2 regions of the Micromonospora sp. NPDC049240 genome follow, and region 2 is predicted to be linked to the other one. Evidence: riboswitches for the same ligand, from Rfam matches in the RefSeq annotation. Region 2 holds a riboswitch; the other holds the start of a gene.

Region 1 (4,160 bases), on a different contig from region 2:
ATGTTCTCCACCGCCGCGAACGCGGCGAACCGCTCCCGCTCGTCCGGCACGTACGTGTCCAGCAGGTTCAGGTAGAACTGGACGTGCACCGCCTCCTCGAAGAGCTGGCGGGACAGGTAGAGCCGCCCCTCCGGCGAGTTGACGTGCTGGTAGAGGTTGAGCACCAGGTTGTTGGCGACGATGGTGTCGCCGGTGGCGAAGAACGCGACCAGTCGGGACACCAGGTGCCGCTCGGCCGGCGAGAGCCGCTCCAGGTCGGCCAGGTCGGCGTGCAGGTCCACCTCCTCGACGGTCCAGGTGTTGCGGATGGCGTCGCGGAACCGGTCGAAGAAGTGCGGGTAGCGCATCGGCCGCAGGGTCAGGTCCATGCCCGGGTCGAGCAGCATCGGGCGGTTCTCGGGCACGGTGGTCACTGGCAGGCCTCGCAGCTCTCGGGGTTCTCCAGGGAGCAGGCGAGCGCCTCGTCGTCGCGGGCGGGCACCGGGGCGAGCACCGGGGCCACGGTGGCCTGCTGGATCCGGGTCGCCGGACGCGACCGCAGGTAGTAGGTGGTCTTCAGCCCGGCCTTCCAGGCGTACCGGTACATCGAGGAGAGCTTGCCGATGGTCGGCGCGCTCAGGAACAGGTTCAACGACTGGGACTGGTCGACGTAGGGCGCCCGCGCGGCGGCCAGGTCGATCAGCGCCCGCTGCGGCAGCTCCCACGCGGTCCGGAACAACTCCCGCACCTCGGCGGGCAGCTCGGTGACGCCCTGCACCGAGCCCTCGGCCCGCTTGATCCGGTCGCGGACCTGCGGCGTCCACAGGCCACGCGCCTTCAGCTCCCGCACCAGGTACGTGTTGACCTGGAGGAACTCGCCGGACATGGTCTCCCGTTTGAACAGGTTCGACACCTGCGGCTCGACGCACTCGTAGCAGCCGGCGATCGAGGCGATGGTGGCCGTCGGCGCGATGGCCACCAGCAGCGAGTTGCGCAGCCCGTACGCGGCGATCCGCGCCCGCAACGCCGCCCACCTGTCGACCTGGGTCGGCGTCGCGCCCCACAGGTCCGGGTGCAGGTCGCCCTTCGCGGCCCGGGTCCGCGGGTACGCGGGATGCGGCCCGAACCGCTCGGCCAGCCCGGCGGAGGTCTCCAACGCGGTCAGCAGGATCTCCTCCTGCACCCGGGTGGACAGCTCCCGCGCCGCCGGTGAGTCGAACGGCAGGCGCAGCGTGAACAACGCGTCCTGGAGGCCCATCAGTCCCAGCCCGACCGGCCGCCAGCGCGGATTCGACGCCGCCGCCTGCGCGGCCGGGTAGTAGTTGATGTCGATCACCCGGTCCAGGAACACCACCGCGGTGCGCACCGTGGCCCGCAGCTTCTCCCAGTCGACCCCGTCGGCGGTGACGTGCGCGCCGAGGTTCACCGAACCGAGGTTGCACACCGCGGTCTCGGCGTCGTCGTTGACCTCCAGGATCTCGGTGCACAGGTTGGACAGGTGGATCACGTTGCCCGGCTCGCCGGTCTGGTTGGACAGCCGGTTCGCGGCGTCCTTGAACGTCATCCACCCGTTGCCGGTCTGCGCGAGCGTGCGCATCATCCGCCCGTACAGGTCACGGGCCCGGACCGTGCGGACCGCCTTCTTCTCGGCCGCCCGGTACGCGGCGTCGAACGCCTCGCCGTACAGGTCGGGCAGTTCCGGCGCGTCGGACGGGTCGATCAGCGACCAGTCCTCGTCCGCCTCGACCCGGCGCATGAACTCGTCCGGGATCCAGTTGGCCAGGTTGAGGTTGTGGGTCCGCCGGGACTCCTCGCCGGTGTTGTCCCGCAGCTCCAGGAACTCCTCCACGTCCGGGTGCCACGGCTCCAGGTAGACGCAGGCCGCGCCCTTGCGCCGGCCGCCCTGGTTCACCGCCGCCACCCCGGCGTCGAGCGTCTTGAGGAACGGCACGATGCCGTTCGACCGCCCGTTCGTGCCCCGGATCAGCGCGCCCCGGCCGCGCACCCGGGACCAGGAGATGCCGATGCCGCCGGAGAACTTCGACAGCTTCGCCACCTGGTGGTAGCGCTCGTAGATGGAGTCCAGCTCGTCGCGGGGCGAGTCCACCAGGAAGCACGACGACATCTGGGTGTGCCGGGTGCCCGAGTTGAACAGCGTGGGGGAGCTGGGCAGGTAGGCCAGGCTGGACATCAGCCGGTAGAGACCGACCGCCTCGGCCGGGGTGTGCGACAGCCCGCAGGCCACCCGCAACAGCCAGTACTGCGGCGTCTCCACCACCAGCCGCGACTCCGGGTGCCGCAGCAGGTAACGGTCCGCCACGGTACGCAGTCCGAAGTACTCGAACCGCAGGTCACCGGCCGGGTCCACGGCGTCGTCCAGCTCACCGGCGTGGCGGGCCACGAACGCGGCGGTGTCGTCACCGATCAGCCCCAGCCCGTGCGCGTACCCGATCGACTCGCTGAAGCGCGTCACCTGCTGCCCGCGGACCTCCTCGGCCACGTACGCGGCCAGCAGCCGGGCCGCCAACCTGGAATATTGCGGCTCCTCGCCGATCAGCTCCGCCGCGGTCCGGATCGACAACCGGTCCAGCTCCGCGGTGCTCGCCCCGTCGTAGAGCCCGCTGATGGTCCTGGTGGCGACCCGCAGCGGATCGACCTCGTCCAGGTCGGCGACCCAGCGCTCGACCGCCCGGACGATCCGGTTGACGTCGACCGGCTCGGTGTCGCCGTCCCGCTTGCGGACCCGCATCGCCAGCCGGCGCTGCTCCGGCCCGGTGGCACCGGACCGCTGACTCTCCCGCACGACCGTCATGACCTCTCCCTCGCTGTCACCGATGGTCTCGGCCGGCGGGAGAACGCCAACGGGCACGGCACGCAGGACCGGCCCGGCTGCTGGCGTCGGTCGTCCCGCGCGACCTTCGACCGCCGCGCGCGGCAGCGCACGGCGCGCTGGCAGGTCTTCGGACTCGCGGGCGTGACACGAGGTCGCCTACTGGCCGTCGCTTCCCAGGCCGGTGGCCCAGTGCTGATGACGGCGGTCGTTCCCACTCACCGCTGCGGGGCAGTCCCGGACTTCCACCGGGTTCCCTCTTGCCTCGGCCGCGCCGTTCAGGCGCGGCCGAACCAGCTGCGGGGACACCATATATGGCGGCGATGGCCGGTGGGCAACACCAGATGTCGCGTCGGGCGTGTCGGCTGCGTCTCACCGCTGGAGGTGAAGGCGGGGCCCCTTGTTAACGCCTCCGGTAGAGGAGGGGGCCCCGCTTAACACCGCCGCCCACCGATCGGCTCAGGCCACGAACGACACCTCGGGGAAGGAGCGGCTCGGGCCGCGCAGCAGGTGACCCCGGTGCCGCAGGTGCCTGTCGAAGAAGGCCAACGGGTACGCCTGTTGGATGCGTACCGCGCGGGCGGGGTCGAGGGTGCCGATCCAGCCGGTGAGCTCCTCGTCGCTCATCCCGATCACCCGCGCCAGTTGCGGCACCAGCCACTGGTTGTCGCCGTACGACTGGTGGAGCGCGCCAGCGGCCTGAACGTTGAGCCGCCAGCCGCGCAGGTGCGACCAGAACTCGGCGACGGCGGGCTCGGTGACGCGCGTGTACTCCGCCGTCATCAGCATGAACGGCCGGTCCAGGTCGATGGTGGGCCGCGGCTGTGACAGCATCGGCCCGTCGAAGCTCAGTCCGGCGCGTACCCGCGGGTCGGTGCCCATGGTGAGCGCGGTCGCGGTGCCCCCCTTCGACCAGCCGAACATGCCGATCCGGTGCGGGTCCAGCGCCGCGCCCAGCCCGACCGGGAGCGGCCGGCGGTCGACGTCGGGGTTGCCCCCGGCGGCGAGGACGCCGATCTGGTCCAGCACGAACCGAACGTCCCGCGTGTAGGTCCAGGGCGTCGAGTCGTACGCGTCCTCCCGCACGGTCACCCGGCCGTCCGGGAACTCGACGGGCCCGTCGTACGTGTGGTCCACGGTGACCACCGCGTATCCGTGGCTGGCGAGTTCCTGGACCGCGATGGTGGTGTCCGAGCGGTGGCTGCCCGCGCCGTGCGAGTAGACCACCACCGGCAGCCGACGGGCGGCACGTCGCACCGGCGCGCCCTCGTGTCCGGCGGTCAGCGGCGCCCGCACCGCGTCGGGGTCGAACCCGGAGGACTCCAGCAGCGCACGTAGCGACGCGGCGGTC
Region 2 (4,160 bases):
CAGGTCGGCGGCGACGTGCGCGCGGACGAAGTTCTCCGCGTCCGGCTCGTCCAGCGCGGCCACCCGCCGGACGGCGTCGTCGAGCAGCGCCACCACGTGCGGGAACGCGTCGCGGAAGAACCCGGAGATGCGGACCGTGACGTCGACGCGGGGCCGGCCCAGTTCCGCGGTCGACACCACCTCGACGCCGGTGACCCGCCGCGAGCGGTCGTCCCACACGGGTCGGCAGCCGAGCAGGGCCAGCACCTCGGCGATGTCGTCGCCCTGGGTCCGCATGGCGCTGGTGCCCCAGACGGACAACCCGACCGACCGGGGGTACACGCCGGTGTCGGCGAGGTGCCGCGCGAGCAGCGAGTCGGCCAGCGCCGTGCCGACGTCCCAGGCGTTGCGGCTGGGGATGGCCTTGGGATCGACGGAGTAGAAGTTGCGACCGGTGGGCAGCACGTTGACCAGCCCCCGGGTGGGCGAGCCGGACGGGCCGGGCGGCACGAACCGGCCGTCCAGGGCGCCGAGGGTGTTGGTCAGCTCGTCGGTGGTCCGCGCCAGGCGGGGCACCACCTCGGTGGCGGCGAAGCGGAGCACCGCGGCGGCGTCCGGGACGGCCCGGCCGGTCACCTCCGCGACCACCGCCTCGACCGCGTCGGCCTCCCAGCAGAGGGTCTCCAGGCCGACCACCAGCCGGCGCGCCAGCGCCTCGATCAGGTCGACGGCGTCGGCGGCGGTGACCGACGGCCCGTCCACGACCTCGGTCAGCGCGGCCGGCACGGCCACCCGCCGCCCCGGCGACGCGAGCAGCGCCTGCTCGTCGAGACCGTACGCGCCGGCGAGGGCCTGCCGCAGGCCGGGCAGGGCACGGGTGCCGCCCCAGACCTGCGGGGCGCGTAGCACCGCGAGGACCAGGTTGACCCGCGGTTCGCCGGTGGGGGCGGCGGCGAGGACGTGCAGCCCGTCGCGGATCTGCACGTCCTTGACCTCACAGAGGTAGCCGTCGAGGTGCAGCACGAAGTCGTCGAAGTCGTCGGCGTCGGGCATCGCCTCGGCGTGCAGGTCGTGGTGCAGTTCGGCGGCGCAGACCAGGTCCCAGATCTGCGCCCGCACGGTCGGCGCCTTGGCCGGGTCGAGGGCCTGCACGGTGGCGTACTCGTCGAGCAGTTGCTCCAGTCTGGCCAGGTCTCCGTAGGTCTCGGCGCGGGCCATCGGCGGCACCAGGTGGTCGACCACGACGGCGTGGGCACGCCGTTTGGCCTGGGTGCCCTCACCGGGATCGTTGACGATGAACGGATAGACCAGCGGCAGGTCGCCCAGCACCGCGTCGGGGGCGCAGTCGGCCGCCAGGCCGAGGCCCTTGCCGGGCAGCCACTCCAGGGTGCCGTGCTTGCCCAGGTGCACCACGGCGTCCGCGCCGAACCCACCGTCGGCGACCGGCGCGGCGAGCCAGCGGTACGCGGCCAGGTAGTGGTGGCTGGGCGGCAGGTCCGGGTCGTGGTAGATGGCGATCGGGTTCTCCCCGAAGCCGCGCGGCGGCTGGATCAGCAGCACCACGTTGCCGAAGCGCAGGCCGGCCAGCACGATGTCCCCGCCGTCGGTGTACAGCTCGCCGGGCGGCTCACCCCAGTGCTCCCGCATCCGCTCGCGCAGCGCGGCGGGCAGCTCGTCGAACCACCGCCGGTACGTGTGTCCCGGTATCCGGGCCTCGGCGGCGCGCTGCTGCTCCGGGGTGAGCCACTCCACGTCGTGGCCGCCCGCGGCGATCAACGCGTGGATCAGGGCGTCGCCGTCGTCGGGTGGCGGGGCGTCGCCCAGGTGGTAGCCGGCGTCGGCCAGCGCCGCGAACAGCCGGACGGCGGAGGCCGGGGTGTCCAGACCGACCGCGTTGCCGACCCGGGAATGCTTGGTCGGGTACGAGCTGAGCACCACCGCGACGCGCTTGTCGGCGGCGGGCACGTGCCGCAGCCGGGCGTGGCGGACCGCGATGCCGGCCACCCGGGCGGCCCGGTCGGGGTCGGCGGCATAGACCGAGAGCCCGTCGGCGTCGATCCGCTTGAACGAGAACGGCACGGTGATGATCCGGCCGTCGAACTCGGGGATGGCCACCTGCATGGCGGCGTCCAGCGGGGACAGTCCGGCGTCACTGCCCGCCCACTGCTCGCGGGTGCTGGTGAGGCAGAGGGCCTGGATCACCGGCACGTCCAGCGCCGCGAGGGCGCCGACGTCCCAGGCGTCCTCGTCGCCGCCGCCGGAGGCGTCAGCGGCCACCGCTCCGCCGGCGGCGAGCACGGTGACCAGCAGCGCGTCGCACCGGCCGAAGAGTCCGAGCGGACCGGCGCCGGTGGTCAACCCCCGCAGCGAGCCGCAGAAGATCGGCAGCGGGTTCCCGCCGGCGGCCCGTACCGCGTCGGCGAGCACGTCGACGAAGCCGGTGTTGCCGGCCAGCGCGTGCGCCCGGTAGAAGACGATCCCCACGGTGGGCCGGCCGGGGACGATCTCCGGATCGCCGTGCACGCCGTAGGCCGGGGTGGGCGCGGGCGGGTCGAAGCCCTCGCCGGTGAGCAGCACCCGGTCGGACAGGAACCGGGCCAGCCGGCCCAGGTTCGCCGGGCCACCCTCGACCAGGTACGCGAGCGCCTGGGTGACCACACCGGACGGCACGGTGGAGACCGCCATCAGCTCCGCGTCAGGCAGCGCCTCACCGCCGAGCACCACCGTGGGGACGCCGCTGGCCAACACGGCGGCCAGCCCGTCCGGCCACGTCTGCCGGCCGCCGAGCAGGCGTACGACGGCGAGGTCGACGCCGTCGACGAGCGCGGGCACCGCGTCGGCGTCGACCCGCTCGGGGTTGGCGAGCCGGTAGTCGGCGTCACTGGCGCGGGCGGCCAGCAGGTCGGTGTCGGCGGTGGACAGCAGCAGGATGCGCACGAGAAACTCCGGAGAGTGACGCCCGGGGTCGCGTGAAGGCGACCGGGGCGAAGCGGGATGGGAGCGGCGTCAGCGGGTGCGGCGACCCACGGCGCGACTCACCGGGACGCGGGTCGGCGAGCGGTCAACGCCGGCGGCACGCGGCCCAGTCGGGAGCGTGAACCGTCCCGGGTGCGCCGGCACGGCCGGCGGCGTGGCGGGCGACGGGTGCGGCGGAGTGTCCACCGTGCGGATCATGACGATGTTCGTCGATGAAAGAGATGCCGTGCGTCATCGGGTCCTCCTCGGGTGTCCACGCCCTGGGGTACGTCCGACGGCCGAAGTATCCTGGCTTCCGGATCGACGCTCACCCCCGGCCTTCCAACCGCACGCACACGGCCGTGACTCGCGAGGGGGGATCACTCCCCGGTGACAGTGGCGGGACCGCGCCGGAATCACACCGGCTTCCTTCACTGCCGTCAGGCCGCGAATGCTGCCACACCTCCCGACCCCGGGTCAACGCCCCTCCCGCCAGGGGTGGGCGCGACCCAGCCATCGAAACGTGTTGATCGACCTCGCCGGGTCGGGCGCCGTCACGACACCCGGGCCGGTGGCCCTGCCGCGCGATGCCGGCCGGGCCACCGGCCCCAGCCACGGTGGACAGACGTCAGTCCGTGACCGATCCGGGGTTCCAGCGGTCGTGGTGGATCGCCGTGCGCAGGGGGCGGCGGTGGCGCCAGCCGTGTCGTTCGAGATCGGGCACCGCTTCGAGGTGGGTGACGGGGCCGAGGCAGAGCCAGGCGACGGGTCGGATGCCGGCCGGAATGGCGAGCAACCGCTGGAGGAACTGCTCGCGATAGAACGACACCCAGCCGAGGCCGAGGTTCTCGGCGGCGGCGGCCAGCCAGAGGTTCTGGATGGCCAGGCACACGGAGTACAGGCCGGCGTCGGCGATGGCGTGCCGCCCCAGGACCGCGGGGCCGCCGCGGTCGGGGTCGTAGGTCACCACGATCGACAGCGAGGACTCCATGATCCCGTCGATCTTGATGCGGGAGAACCGCCGGGCCGCCTCGGCGTCGAGAGTGGCGGCGAACGTGTCACGCTCGGCCCGGACGTGCCGGTGGAACGCTTCGCGCAGGTCCCGGTCACGGACCAGGATGAAATCCCACGGCTGGGACAGTCCGACACTGGGCGCGGCGTGCGCCGCAGCCAGCACCCGGTCGAGGACCCCGGGGGCGAGGGGCTCGCCGGTGAACTGGCCGCGG

The links. Region 2 has a riboswitch for cobalamin ahead of cobN (cobaltochelatase subunit CobN). Riboswitches for the same ligand answer to the same signal wherever they lie in the genome.
Region 1: it holds a riboswitch for cobalamin, as region 2 does, so the genes downstream of both, AB0B02_RS06645 (ribonucleoside-diphosphate reductase subunit alpha) here and cobN (cobaltochelatase subunit CobN) in region 2, are expected to answer to the same signal.

Annotation. Positions count from the first base shown of each region.
Region 1 is NZ_JBEZCX010000003.1:299,761-303,920, reverse strand. It holds gene AB0B02_RS06650 (ribonucleotide-diphosphate reductase subunit beta) at 1-386, opposite strand, end outside; gene AB0B02_RS06645 (ribonucleoside-diphosphate reductase subunit alpha) at 410-2,791, opposite strand; cobalamin riboswitch at 2,913-3,122, opposite strand; gene AB0B02_RS06640 (acetylhydrolase) at 3,269-4,160, opposite strand, start outside.
Region 2 is NZ_JBEZCX010000020.1:34,351-38,510, reverse strand. It holds gene cobN (cobaltochelatase subunit CobN) at 1-2,916, opposite strand, end outside; cobalamin riboswitch at 3,237-3,366, opposite strand; gene bluB (5,6-dimethylbenzimidazole synthase) at 3,563-4,160, opposite strand, start outside.